DNA from 3 places in the Ruegeria sp. HKCCA5839 genome. Region 1 is predicted to be linked to each of the others. Evidence: riboswitches for the same ligand, from Rfam matches in the RefSeq annotation. Region 1 holds a riboswitch; each other region holds the start of a gene.
What was found. Region 1 has a riboswitch for cobalamin ahead of GOV38_RS04700 (DUF1636 domain-containing protein). Riboswitches for the same ligand answer to the same signal wherever they lie in the genome.

Region 1 (4,638 bases):
GTTCAGAAACCCCCACGCAAAGACGATGTTCAGGGCCGTCAAAAACGGAAGAGCAAGCCCAATGTGCAGGCGTCCGAAAAGGGTCGCGTTTAACGTCAAAGACCCTCCGATAAAGACCGCTACCGCAAGAAGCAGAAACACAAACCCAGCAGTTTCGCTGTTCAGAAATGGAAGTCCAAAGACAGTGATCGCATCCATGGCCAAGTTCGGGATGGGTCCCCAAGCGGCCTCGTATATGCCTTCGAACTCTGAAGAATCGGCAAGCGACTTTAGTACATGTATTCGGGCCAAATGGTTGGGGTAGTCGATCAACGGTGGAATCGACGCCTGTGTGAATGGCAAAAGAACACCAACGCACAGCCCAACAAGCCCGAATGCGCAGAGCGCCAAACTGAAATAGTCGTTACGCTTGGAAATCACGCGAACCTCAAAAGTGCTTTCATTGCCTGTATGCAAGCTAATCAGCCTTTAAGAAACGGCTCAGGATAACAATTTGGCTAATATGGTATTTTAGCCCCTGTTCTGTTGGCGTGATCAGGTTTCGAACGGGTGCACTCCACGTTTATGCAGCCTTTGTTTCAGGCAGCATTCCTTTGTGACCTTGGCGACCTTGCTGATCCTTACAAGCGTGGTCGGTTCTAGCCTTTCAAATACGCCAACGCAGCTTCACGCAGATCGGTTGGGTTTGGTGCCCAAGTGCTTACTGGCTAAACGTTCGGTTTTGCGGAATCACTTCGTAACCGGGCTCTTCTGGCTCATCGTCTTCCATCTCTGCTGGAAAACCTGCCGCGCGGATATCCAGTCCGGTGGCTTCCTCGAGGCGTTTGATGATATTGGGTGAGAGTTCGCGTTCGCCAAATCGCGCGATGCCATCGTCGAAGATTTTGATCATGACAGGGTTGATCTCAAGCGGCACGCCTGCGCGATCCGCCACGTCCTGAAACAGGCCGATGTCCTTTTTCACCAGGTCCATGGTGAAGGAGATATCGCGCGAACCATTTAGGATCACCTGGCTTTCGGTTTCGTGCACAAAGGACGTGCCCGATGAGATTTTGATGGCCTCATAGGTCGTGCCCAGATCCATTCCAGCAGCCTTGGCTGTTACCAATGCCTCGGCACATGTGATGAGGTTGGCGGTTGCCAGATAATTGGTCAGCACTTTCAGCACCGAGGCCGAGCCCAGATCGCCCGTGTGCAGCACCCGGCGTCCCATTGTGGTCAGAAACGGCAGGATCCGCTCGAATGTCTCACGGTCACAGCCAGCAAAAATCGAGATATTGCCGGTTGCCGCGCGGTGACAGCCGCCCGAAACCGGGCAATCGACAGCCGCGCCGCCCCGTTCGATCACCAGTGCGCCCAGGCGTTTGGCTTCGGCTTCGTCGGTGGTCGACATTTCCATCCAGATTTTGCCGGGCCCCACTTCGGGCAGCATCTCTTGCATCACAGCGTCCGAGGCCGCAGGCGATGGCAGGCAGGTGATCACCGCGTCGCAATCGCGCATGAGTTGCGCCGGGCTTTCCGCGGCTTTTGCACCTTTGGCAACAAACTCGGCCACCAGAACTTCGTTCAGATCATGCACGGTCAGATCAATGCCATTGCGCAGCAGCGATCCTGACAGCTTGCCGCCCACATTTCCCAGCCCGATAAAACCTACTTTCATTCAGCTCTGCTCCCCTGTTTGCAGTTTTGGTCAGGCGAACACAGCGCGCAAAGCCCGTCATGCCGCTCAGCGACCCGCACAAGTCGCTTTTCAGCCCTTGGCCTTGTTGTTAGCGCAACGCGCTTGACAACGGGGTCAACTGTGCCTCATGAGCCATATGTTGGTGTCTGCGACAGCAGATGAAAAGGGAATGCGTCAGCGGATCGTCCGTCAAACGCAGCCGCCCCCGCGACCGTGACCGGAGAGGGTGCCCAAAGCCACTGGCCTAGGCCGGGAAGGTGGGACATCCGACAGAGGCAAGCCTCTGACATCCGCAAGCCGGGAGACCTGCCAGCACAAAAGACTGAAACCGGACGGGGTGTTCCGGAGTGGGGTCTGACGTGACCCGCATGAAACCCCGTCCCCCACGAAAAGGATCTGGGGGGATGAGAGATATGACCGAGGCAGTACCGGTCGAGTTGTTGGTCTGCACCACCTGTCGGCGCGGCCTGCCCATAGAGGACGACGCGGAACGGCCCGGCGCATTGCTGCACAAGGCGCTGGCGCAAGCTGATCTGCCCGAAGGGATCACGCTGAAAGCCGTTGAATGCCTGTCGAACTGCGACGAAGGCTGTTCCATCGTTTTGCGCGGCGGGCCCAATCGCTGGACATTCGTCTATGAACACCTGAACGAGACCGACCATGTCGAGACCATCGTCGACGGCGCCACGAAATACCTGGAGACCGAAGACGGTTTGGTCAAATGGCGTGAGCGTCCTGAGCATTTCCGCAAGAACTGTGCGGCACGTATTCCCCCGATTGGAGCCCTGAAATGAGCACGCTTGAAAAGCTTCCCGTCACTGTGATCACCGGCTTTCTGGGGTCTGGCAAAACCACATTGGTCAAGCATCTGATGCTGAATCCTCAGGGCAAGCGCCTGGCCGTCGTCGTCAATGAGTTCGGCGATGTCGGTGTTGATGGCGATATCCTGAAATCCTGCGCGATCCCTGATTGCCCTGCCGAGAACATCATGGAACTGGCCAATGGCTGCATCTGTTGCACCGTGGCCGATGATTTCATCCCCACGATCGAAGCGTTGATGGCGCTAGAGCCGCGCCCCGATCACATCCTGATCGAAACCTCGGGTCTGGCGCTGCCGAAACCGCTGCTCAAGGCGTTTGACTGGCCCGATATCCGCTCGAAAATCACTGTGGACGGTGTCATTGCCCTGGCCGACGCCGAGGCGGTCGCTGCGGGTCGCTTTGCAACAGATGTGGCGGCCGTCGATGCGCAGCGGCTGGCGGATGACTCGATTGATCATGAAACACCCCTGTCCGAGGTCTTTGAAGATCAGATTTCCTGTGCCGATATCATCCTGCTGACCAAGCCCGATCTGGCCGGTCCCGAAGGCGTGGCCAAGGCCAAAGCGGTGATCGCCGCCGAGGCTCCGCGCCCGCTGCCGGTGGTCGAAGTTGCCGAAGGCGTTGTGAATGTGCGCGTTGTTCTGGGGCTTGAGGCCGCGGCCGAAGATGACATGGACGCGCGCCCATCGCATCATGACGGCCACCACGATCATGAGCATGACGATTTCGACAGCATCATCATCGAGTTGCCAGAACAAAGCGACCCGCTTGATCTGGTGGCGAAAATCGAACGTCTAGCCACCGAGCTGAACATTCTGCGCGTCAAAGGCTATGCCGCTGTGCAGGGCAAGCCGATGCGTCTTCTGGTGCAAGCCGTGGGTGCGCGCGTGCGTCATCAATATGACCGTCCGTGGCAACCGGGCGAAGACCGACGGTCGCGCCTTGTGGTGATCGCCGAGCATGACGACATCAAAGAAGCAGAGATACGCGCTATCCTTGCGCCCGTAAGCGAGGCTGCCGAATAAGCCATGCATGTCGTCTTTCGCGAAAGCCACGGGCTCGAAGAGACAGAGACCCCGACCGATCTGGGCCAGAGCCCGGCGGATCTGGTGGTGCTGTCCTTTTCGGACAGTGACCTGGGCGCTTTCGCGGCTGGCTGGCATCGCGGCGGCGGGCCCGACGGGGATATGCCAACCCTGAGGCTGGCCAATCTGACGGCTCTGAAACATCCGCTATCGGTCGACACCTATGTGGAACAGACGCTGGAAGGTGCCAAGGGCATCCTGATCCGCCTGATCGGCGGGGTTCCCTATTGGTCTTACGGGCTACAGCAAGTACTGGCGCTGGCACAGGCGAAAGGCATTGCACTGGCGGTCTTACCGGCGGATGGGCGCGAGGATACGCGGCTGGATGACTATTCCACCCTGCCCGTCTCGACCCTGCGGCGCTTGGCGCATCTGTGTGACACAGGTGGCGAAGTTGCGGCGCAGGCAGCGCTGGCGCAGATGGCACTTGCCGCTGGGCTTTATGCGGGTCCGGTGATGGGGGCCAAAACCATCCCCGACTGCGGTGTCTGGTGCCCGGATCGGGGCGTGATCTCGGCGGACACGGCATTTACCGGTGATGCGCGGCGCGTGCTGGTTACGTTTTATCGTGCTTACCTGACCTCTGCCGACACTGCCCCAATTGCGGCGTTGATCCGCGCCCTGCGCGCACGCGGGATTGAGGCAGTCGGGCTTTTCGCCCCGTCGCTCAAGGCACCAAACGCGGCGGATTGGCTGCGCGAGACAGTTGTGGCCCTAGGCCCGTCGGCGATCATCAACGCCACCTCATTCTCGGGCAAAGGTACATCGGGCACGTCGCCTCTGGACGCGGCCAATGTGCCGGTGTTTCAAGTGGCCCTCGCCACGTCGCGCCGCAAAGCCTGGGCCGAGGCGGAACGCGGGTTGTCACCGGCAGATCTGGCGATGCATGTTGTGTTGCCCGAGGTCGATGGCCGGATCAATGCAGGGCTCGTGTCGTTCAAAGAACCCGGCAAGCGTGACCCGCAGTTGGAATACTCACGCTTTGCGCACCGACCTGATCTTGAGCGGATCGAGGCTGTAATTGACCGTCTGTGCGGTTGGCTGAACCTGC
Region 2 (4,638 bases), on a different contig from region 1:
AATACCCCCACAAACCACTATGTGGGAGCGGCACAAGCTGGACGGTCAGGTGGCTTCGCACGACATTTTGCGAAGCGCCGAAGAAACGGTCAGCACGCTGCGCAACCTTGGCTGCGATCTGATTATTGTTCTGGCCCATTCCGGTCTGCAAGCCGAAAGCGCGGGGCCCGGCCTGGAAAACGCGGTAATACAACTGGCAGCAATCGACGGCATCGACGTTATCATAGCCGGACATACCCACCTGACCCTTCCGGGACCTGCGCATGACCATTTGCCTTTTGTGGATGCTCGACGAGGGAGGGTTCATGGCAAACCGGTCGTCATGGCCGGGTCGGCAGGGTCTTATCTGGGTGTCATAGACATAACTTTGGACAATAAGATGTCCGGCGCCTGGACCATATGTGATTTTGAAACCGAACTGCGTTCGATTTGTCCAAAAAATACAGATGTTCTGGAAGATCCCGAAATGATAGCCCTGTTCGCTCGGGGGCACGCCGAAACGCGGACCCTTGCGGCAGAGCCTGTGGGGCGTCTTGAAACGTCGATACACAGCTATTTCGCCTATTGCGCGCCAGATCGGGCCCTGGCGCTTTTGGCTGCGGCGCAGGCGGCCGCGTTACGCGCCTTGTTGAATGATGATCCTACGTCGGAATTGCCTGTGCTCTCGGCGGTCGCCCCCGCCAAGTTCGGAGGACGCTCGGGCCCAGATTTCTATACTGACATCCCCGCTGGGGATATCTCGATGCGGCATGTCGCAGATATTCACCTGTTCCCAAATGAACTGCGTGCTGTGCGTGTCACCGGGGTACAGCTACGCGAATGGCTCGAAATGTCGGCAGGGATTTTCAGGCAGCTGAATCCAGACTCGGCAAGAGTTCTGACAGACCCCGATCGCGCGGGTCACAACTTTGATGTCATTCATGGACTGACCTATGAAATCGACCTCAGCCAACCGGCGCGTTATCGGGCGGATGGGCATCTTTCAGATCCAGAGGCCCGCCGGGTCCGAAATTTGCGCTGGCAAGCGCGACCTGTTGACGATGCAGCGGAATTCGTCGTCGCTACCAACAACTATCGCGTCAATGGTGGTGGAAATTTCAACGCCGTGACCGATGCACGCAAACTCGACCTTCCATCCTGCAGCATCCAAAGCGTTTTGCGGGACTATTTGGCTGAAAGCAGCCAGATAGATCCTTTGGAACACGCCGAAAATCCCTTTGGCTTCAGCAATCTGGGTGGTGCCAAAGCGATCCTGGAAACCGGACCAAGAGCTTTGGCGCATATCGACGAGCTTGACCCATACGCGCCAGAGATACTGGGGACCGATGCGCAGGGTTTCCTGCGGATCGCATTGACGCTCTGATGGGTTGCGAATCCGACGGTGCTTGCTTATATCCAGGGTCGAGAGGTTGGCGCGGGCGAGCGCCTCGCCAACCTGGTCAGGTCCGGAAGGAAGCAGCCACAACGAGCCCCGCTTGGGTCGATGTCCAACCTCTCACTTACTTCCACAACCTTTCTAGACACCTTGCTGTGCGATAAGCTGCGGCCAGATGGCTGCGTTGCGCCGCGCGAAAGCCCCGATATGGCCCACTGATTGCAAGCCATGGTCCTTCGGGTCGATCAGATGGCGTTGCGCGTCAGGTCCGAACAGCTCGGCCAGCCGCCAAACGGCTTGCGGTGGGACCATCTGATCGTCCGTGAAAGTCACCAGGTCGACTGTGCCTGAGGTCGAATCCCAGGTGACATCGGGCAAGGACGCACCGATTTCAGGCGCATAATTGCGCGGAGCCGTGCACCATCGGCGCCATTGCCAATAAACCGCCGCCGGCAGGTCCGGGCCAAACCCAACCGCCCTGCCGGGCAGATACCCCAACATACGCGCAAGCAGTGGTGCATGCCCGTACCAGAACAACCCAGCCAAGGCACGGTAGGGCCAGGGATGGTCGGTAAAGGTCACAAGCCCCGAGTTCACGCAAATCAGCCGGTCGATCTGCGCCACATCCGGCTGAACCGGGCCTAACATTCCACCGATGGAATGCCCTATGGTCCAATGCTGGGCCTGCGGATAGCGACGGCGCAGTTCTGCACGCGCTGCCGGTATATCCACCAAGGCCCAATCGGCCATGGTAACAGTTGCATCCTGAATGCGCCCGGTCAGCGACTGCCCAAAGCCGCTATAATCATAGGTCAGACAAGCCATACCATGCTCAAGCGCCAGCCAGAGTGCGAAATGCTGGTAGTAGTCGCGCGGAACTCCGGTTGCACTGTTCAGAGTCACCACAATTTCCGGCTCGATGACTGGTTTGTACAGCCGCGCCGACAGGTTTCCGCCCTGTGACGGAATCCAAAAATCCTCGGTTTCGATAATATGCTGGTCATCTCGCATAGTGTCACCCGCCCACACTGAACCAATCAGTTCAGAATTAATATGCGCCCAGCTCGACCATCACTGTCAAGCCGCAGCGCGCATGACCAAACGTCCGCTTGACAGCGCCCCACCCCGAACGCTAGCGGTTGTGTGATGGTTCTCGCACCCCGGTTTGGGGTCGGGATGAAAAGGGAACGCGGTGCGGGCCAATCCGATCCGATCGGAACAGCCCAAATCCGAGACTGCCCCCGCAACTGTAGGCGGAGAGCAATGTCGAAAAGCCACTGGCCGCAAGGCTGGGAAGGTCGGCAAAGCGATAACCCGCAAGTCAGGAGACCTGCCATCAAGAATTGAAACCGAAACTCGGGCGGGGTGTCCGGGCGGGCCTGCTTGTCGGAAGCCAAGTGTTCCTGATCGTCGCCCCTGCTCATTGCGCGGAGGGCGCGGTATGATCTGGAACACAAAAACTCACCAATTTTCGGCCACTCTTTGCCAGCGCACTGGCAAACCCTGCCCGGCGCTGGCGCAATTGGCGCGCGCGATAACCCAGGCGATGTCAACGGCCCAACCTGTTACAACAGATGGGTTCGAAGTTGACGGCCACGCACAGCTGACCCATTGCGCCGAAGGGTGCACCGCACGATATCTGGCCCGACCAAAGCAGGTTCGAATTTTTTGTGACGCTGATCCCCGGACAGAAAACGAGACTCTGGAACAGTTCGCTGACTTGATGTTCTCGTGCAAAGTAACTTCGATGCCCGCAGACGCCTTGGTCAAGGCGCCATGCGCCATGTTGCAGGTCACCACCAACGCCGCGCCAATGGCGGCGCAGGCTGCCGAGCAGGCCTCGATCTAGCTCAGCCTTGACGGCCCATCGCCCAGTCCATCTGTCCTTGAGTTTCCACAGCGCAAACGCGGGTTTTTCTGAGCCGTGCCAACGCCTCTACCGGCGCTTCGCCGCTATCAATCATCAACCGCAGCACCACCATCCCAGACCGCCCGCAGCCGCCACGACAATGCACCAGAACCCGGCCGCCGCCAGACAGCTGGCACAGGCCCAGAGCTCTGACATCTTCCCACGTCGACTGTGCGTCATCCTCGGGCGTGCCGAAATCGGCAATCGGGAAATGGACCCACTTCGCACCGATATTCTCAACGTCGCGCCCCAACGCCGAGGCCCCCAGCTGGGCCAATTCTTCGGCAGTCGTCAAAGTGATCACCAGATCCGGCGCCCAAGCCGCAATCGCACATAGATCAGCTTCGTAATTGCCATCGCGCCCCGGCAATGGGCACAATGCCAACTGCCCATCGCCCACAGTCAGACTGTAAATCTGAAATCCACTCATGTCTCGTGTCCTTCGGCGCCTCTGTGCCTCAGCGGTGTAACCAAGCCAAGCCAAATCCAAAACGAAATTCGCGCCCTCGTGGTGGACGCGACGAGCAGGTCGCTCTACGCTGCATCGGAACTCGAATCCGTCAGAGACAACATGACCGACACGCCAAGCCCTGCCTATCAGGTTCTCGCCCGCAAATATCGCCCGGAAACCTTTGCCGATCTGGTTGGGCAAGACGCCATGGTCCGCACGCTGAAAAACGCGTTCGAGGCAGACCGGATTGCCCAGGCCTTTGTCATGACCGGCATTCGGGGAACGGGGAAAACCACAACGGCCCGGATCATCGCCAAGGGTATGAATTGCATCGGTCCTGACGGCACGGGTGGACCTACAACGGAACCCTGCGGTCAATGCGAACACTGTCAGGCCATCATGGAAGGCCGCCATGTCGATGTGATTGAGATGGATGCCGCAAGTCGCACCGGTGTGAATGATATTCGCGAGATCATCGACAGTGTCCGCTATCGCGCCGCCAGCGCGCGGTACAAGATCTATATCATCGACGAGGTTCACATGCTGTCGACCAGCGCGTTCAACGCGCTGCTCAAGACGCTCGAAGAACCGCCCGAACATGTGAAGTTCATCTTTGCCACCACCGAGATCCGCAAAGTCCCGGTGACCGTTCTGTCGCGATGCCAGCGCTTTGACCTGCGACGGATCGAACCCGAGGACATGATCGCGCTGCTGCGCCGGATCGCGGATGCCGAAGGCGCCCAGATCGCCGACGACGCGCTGGCGCTGATCACCCGCGCTGCCGAAGGTTCAGCCCGCGATGCCACGTCATTGCTGGACCAGGCGATCAGCCACGGCGCGGGGGAAACCAGCGCCGACCAGGTGCGCGCTATGTTGGGTCTGGCCGACCGGGGCCGGGTGCTG
Region 3 (4,638 bases), on a different contig from region 1:
AAACCCGATGACACCTGCAACGGAGACGAACATTGCCGTCGCCAAAGCGGCAACAAAGAACATCTTGAACCGAACCCCTTGCACCGGCACGCCCAGGGTGGCGGCGGTCAGATCTCCGGTCAGCAACGCATCCAGCCAGCGGCTGCGATAGAGGGAATAGGCCAGGATCAGACCCAGCCCTGCGCAAACCAAAGGAAACGTTTCCCACCGGGCCAGTCCCAGCCCGCCCAGCATCCAGAAAATCACTGAATGCGCCGCGCGGTTGTCGCCGGAAAAGATCAGATAGTTGGTGATTGCCGAAAACAGGAACGACACCGCCAGACCAGCCAAGATCAGCTTTTCCGGAGCGCTGGTGCGCAGGCCATGGACCAGTGCCAACACAATGCCCGAGGCCACAAGCCCGCCACAAAAGGCGGCCAGAGGCAGAGTCCAGATTCCCAGAATGTCGCCCGTAACGGTGATGACAAACACCGCGCCGGCCGCAGCACCTGAAGACAGACCAAACAGAAATGGATCGGCCAGATCGTTGCGCGTAGTTGTCTGAAGGACTACCCCCACGATGCCAAGCCCAGCTCCTATGACCGCGGCAAACAAAGCGCGGGGTAAGCGCAGGTCAAAGACAATGCGGTGCGTCGGCGACATCTCTGAATCAGAAAGTCCCGCACCTTGCCGGATTGCCGCCCAAACCTCGGAAACAGGAATGGGCGTGGTGCCATAGGCCGTAGACACCATCAAAAGGGCGGCCAATAAGACCACCCCCAAAGCAAAGACAAGGCCCGTGCGGGTCATGTCAGTTCAGGCTCGGGTGCATGGCCTTCGCCATTTTCGAGATCGCCTCGATATTTGCCGGTCCCGGTGTCAGCTCTTCATAACGCAGGCCGATCCAACGCGCGTTTTTCACCGCATCGACCTGCGACATGACCGGATGGTCCTGCAAAAACTTGAACGTATCCTCGGCGCCGTTGCCGGTTTGATAGTCCAACAGCACAAGAAATTCAGGATTCGAAGCAGCAACCGCCTCCCACGAGGTGCGACCCCAGCTGGTGTCGAGATCATGGGTCACGTTTTCACCACCCGCAGCAGTGATCATCGCGTCAGGAATGGCGAATTTACCGGCGGTGAACGGTGCGTCTGCAGGACCGTCCAAAAGGAAAACACGGGGTTTTTCCAAGTCGGCGGTCTGCGCCTCGATGGCGGCCAGTTGGTCTTTCCAGTCTGAAACCAGCGCCTCGGCCTTGTCCTCGACATGCATGACCTGCCCAAGCCGCAGCACATCGTCAAACAGCAGATCCATGCTGGCCTGCGGGCGATCATCGTGCAGATGCACACAGCTTTCGGTCAGGATCATGGTCTTGATGCCAAAAGGCGCCAAAGTGTCAGGCGTCACCTCACCACCCGGTCGCATGCCATAGTACCAACCGGCGAAAAACAGATCTGGCTCGGCCGCTACAAGGTTTTCGACAGTGGGGTATTTGGGCGCAAGCTCGGGGATGTCTCCGCGCTGCGCGTCAAAATCGGGGCTGGTCTTGTACCAACCGGTAATGCCAGTCAGACCCACGATCTTGTCCTGCAACCCAAGCGCAAAGGCCATATCGGTCATGTTCATGTCATGCACGACCAGCCGTTCGGGTTGCTTCTCAAAGACAAGCGGCTCACCGCAATTGTCGACGGTAACACCCTGCGCCACAGCGCTGGTGGCCATGCCGGTTGCAAGAAAAGCCGACCAGATCAGTCGTTTCATCAATTCGTCCTTTTGTTCGATATGGTAGTTTTGCGGATGTCGAGCGCGGGGATCACGCGGCCTTCGTACTGAAAACTCAGGTAATCCACGCCAAACGTGTCTTGAACATGATCCGAGGTCAGAACCTGATCGACAGGGCCAAACCCGGTCATGCGGGTCGATTTCATCAGTGCCACATGAGTGGCGAATTCCGGGATCAGCACCAGGTCATGTACGATCATGACAACCGTGATGCCCAACTGCGCCACCAGAGACAACATGCGCCCCTTGGCGTCTGGGTCCAGATGGTTGGTGGGCTCATCCAGAAACAGCAGCGACGGCTTTTGCGCCAACGCACGCGCGATATGTGCCCGCTGACGCTCTCCGCCTGACAGCATGGCCATGCGTTTCTCCGCCTGTCCTGCCAGCCCAGTCAAGTCCAGAATCCGGTTGATGTCTTCGGCATGTTCTGCGGCAGAACGATCCGCCCGGATGGGGATCTGACCCAATGCAATGTAATCGCGCAGCATCAAGCGCCCGTCTGGCAACTCTTGCTGGCCGACAACCGCAATGCTGCGCGCCCTATCCATCGCAGTCATGGATTTGAGGCTGCGCCCGCTCACATGCACATCGCCCAATGCCAAAGGCACCGCACCGCACAGCAAGTTCAACAATGTGGTCTTGCCAGCACCATTTGGCCCGGCAATGGCGAGGATGGCACCTTCCTCAAGCGCAAAAGTCACGTCCTGCAACAAAACATCACCGTTCAACGCGTAGTATTCCAGGTTCTCGGCAACCAGAAAGGCGGGTTGAGTCATTGCAGCACCTCCTCTCCGATCCGGGGTAGGCGGGCGAGCGTTTTGTGCAGCAGCGCCTTGGGCCTGTCGGTGGCCTTCGTCCAGCCATCTGCGCTGGCATGATATTGCCGTGCAAAGGTAAGCAGGGCGGCGATGTCATCATCGCTTTTGATATCACCAAAGAGATACTGCGCCTTGTCTGTGGCTTGAAACCCGACGGTGCATGGCCGCTCACAGCCAGCCATACAAGACACGTGCCGAATGGCGAAACCATTCGGCAAACTGCTGACCTCTGCAGCGATTTCGGCGCTTACCGCAGCTCCACCGTCACAGGTCGAGCAGATCAGAATGAAGTGATCAGGATTGGCAGTCATTTGCCGTCTCGCTTGTTGCCAAACGAGGACGGAAGGTATCAGTCGTATTGCTGCACGCTGAACGCGCCATCTTGACCTCCTTCCAGGGCACCCCGCCCCGGTGTGGTTGCATCAAAGATGGCAGGTCTCCTGACTTGCGGGTCATTGCTTGGCCGTCCTTCCCGATCCGATGGATCAGTGGCTGATTGGCTTTGCTCACCGCTTACAGTTGCGGGGGCAGTCACGGACTAGGTGGCTTCGTGCACCGCACCGTGTTCCCTTTTCATCCCTTGGGCGGACCCGCAGGAACCATCACAATCTGAGTGCCTGAGATCGCAAAACGCGTCAACCGGATTCGACAGGGCACAAAAATTTGATCCACCCGATCTCACAACAACCCGCCAGAGCGTGATCGGGGTTTATTGGGCGTCAGCGCGGGTCATCCCCACCTTTGTATCAAGCCCCCAAACTGGGCCGATGAAAGGAGACGTTATGACACGTTCAATTTCCAAATTACTTCCTGCCCTGGTTGCGCTAGTTGCCGGCTTCGGGCCGCATATGGCAACCGCGAATGACGCACACCATCCTCAAGGAGCGGTCTACAAGATCATTCAGGCAGGTAACGCTCATGTGCCTCAGCTCTCTTCGCCAGCTGTCCACAAGCATTATGCTTATGTTGCGCAAACGGCGAAAGCCAAACCGGCGGCGCCGGTTGTAAAGGTCAAGACACTCAAGAAAAAATCAGTTGGGAAGAAGTTCCTGTTCAAACATTATGGCTATAATCCGTACCAGCCTCGCAAGTTCCGCGGCCATAGCGGACATGTGATCAAGAAGAAACCCAAGCATCATGGCAAGGTACATCACAAGGGATTTCGCAATCAGCACTTTTTTGCGCCCCAGTACCGCTACCGCTGAAGCCAGAAAGGTCGGTTTAGCCCCCCCTTAGGCGCTGCATCAAGTAAACTTCAGCGCCTTCGGGCACTGGCTCGGACAGTCCCGAGGCGATGATCCGGCCATTGATCGCGATTGAGACGCCGGCATCTATAGGCGCCTGCAATTGGGGGTAGCGACGCACAAGCTCGCGCAATATTTCGCCCGTCGTCGTGGCGTCGACTTCGACAACCTGCTGGCCCCCGGTCAATGACCGGAGACCTGACCAAAGGTTGACTTCAACCATCCTGCTTCAGCGCCGCCAGAATACGCGGCGGTGACATGGGCAGCTGGCGCATCCGTACACCCGCTGCGTGCGATACCGCGTTGGCGATGGCCGCTAAGGGTGGCACGATCCCGGTTTCTCCGACACCGCGCACTCCGTAAGGGTGGCCAGGGTTCGGGACCTCGACAATCACGGTATCGATCATCGGAAGATCACTGGCGACAGGGATGCGGTAGTCCAGGAAGATCGAGTTCTGCAGGCGACCATCGTCGCCGTAGATATACTCTTCGTTCAGCGCCCAGCCGATACCTTGCGCAGCGCCCCCCTGATACTGGCCTTCCACATAAGCCGGGTGGATCGCCTTGCCCGCATCCTGGATAACGGTATAGCGAGACACGCTGGTTTTGCCGGTCTCGGGGTCAACCTCGGCGTCAACGATATGAATGCCAAAGGATACGCCTGCGCCCTCGGGTGTCGCCTCGAAATGGCCCGAAATCGGCCCGCCCGTCGAACCCATGTTGGCAGTGATCTCGGCCAGCGGCAAAGGATCGAAATCGCCCGCATTGGGGCCCGACGGAACCGCGCAGCCGTTTTCCCATTTGACTGCATCTA

Region 2: linked by a shared signal. The riboswitch ahead of GOV38_RS20925 (hypothetical protein) and the one ahead of GOV38_RS04700 (DUF1636 domain-containing protein) in region 1 are both predicted to bind cobalamin.
Region 3: linked by a shared signal. The riboswitch ahead of GOV38_RS18750 (DUF1636 domain-containing protein) and the one ahead of GOV38_RS04700 (DUF1636 domain-containing protein) in region 1 are both predicted to bind cobalamin.

What each region holds. Positions count from the first base shown of each region.
Region 1 is NZ_WQIE01000001.1:954,399-959,036, forward strand. Features, by position in the region: gene GOV38_RS04690 (hypothetical protein) at 1-456, opposite strand, end outside; gene GOV38_RS04695 (NAD(P)-dependent oxidoreductase) at 701-1,660, opposite strand; cobalamin riboswitch at 1,805-2,010, shown strand; gene GOV38_RS04700 (DUF1636 domain-containing protein) at 2,095-2,475, shown strand; gene cobW (cobalamin biosynthesis protein CobW) at 2,472-3,527, shown strand; gene cobN (cobaltochelatase subunit CobN) at 3,531-4,638, shown strand, end outside.
Region 2 is NZ_WQIE01000013.1:50,540-55,177, forward strand. Features, by position in the region: gene GOV38_RS20910 (bifunctional 2',3'-cyclic-nucleotide 2'-phosphodiesterase/3'-nucleotidase) at 1-1,363, shown strand, start outside; RNA gene ffs (signal recognition particle sRNA small type) at 1,403-1,501, shown strand; gene GOV38_RS20920 (alpha/beta fold hydrolase) at 1,517-2,386, opposite strand; cobalamin riboswitch at 2,506-2,728, shown strand; gene GOV38_RS20925 (hypothetical protein) at 2,817-3,224, shown strand; gene GOV38_RS20930 (protein-tyrosine phosphatase family protein) at 3,226-3,714, opposite strand; gene GOV38_RS20935 (DNA polymerase III subunit gamma/tau) at 3,856-4,638, shown strand, end outside.
Region 3 is NZ_WQIE01000008.1:96,140-100,777, reverse strand. Features, by position in the region: gene GOV38_RS18765 (iron ABC transporter permease) at 1-789, opposite strand, end outside; gene GOV38_RS18760 (ABC transporter substrate-binding protein) at 791-1,741, opposite strand; gene GOV38_RS18755 (ABC transporter ATP-binding protein) at 1,741-2,538, opposite strand; gene GOV38_RS18750 (DUF1636 domain-containing protein) at 2,535-2,891, opposite strand; cobalamin riboswitch at 2,993-3,199, opposite strand; gene GOV38_RS18745 (hypothetical protein) at 3,363-3,785, shown strand; gene GOV38_RS18740 (MoaD/ThiS family protein) at 3,802-4,047, opposite strand; gene GOV38_RS18735 (xanthine dehydrogenase family protein molybdopterin-binding subunit) at 4,040-4,638, opposite strand, start outside.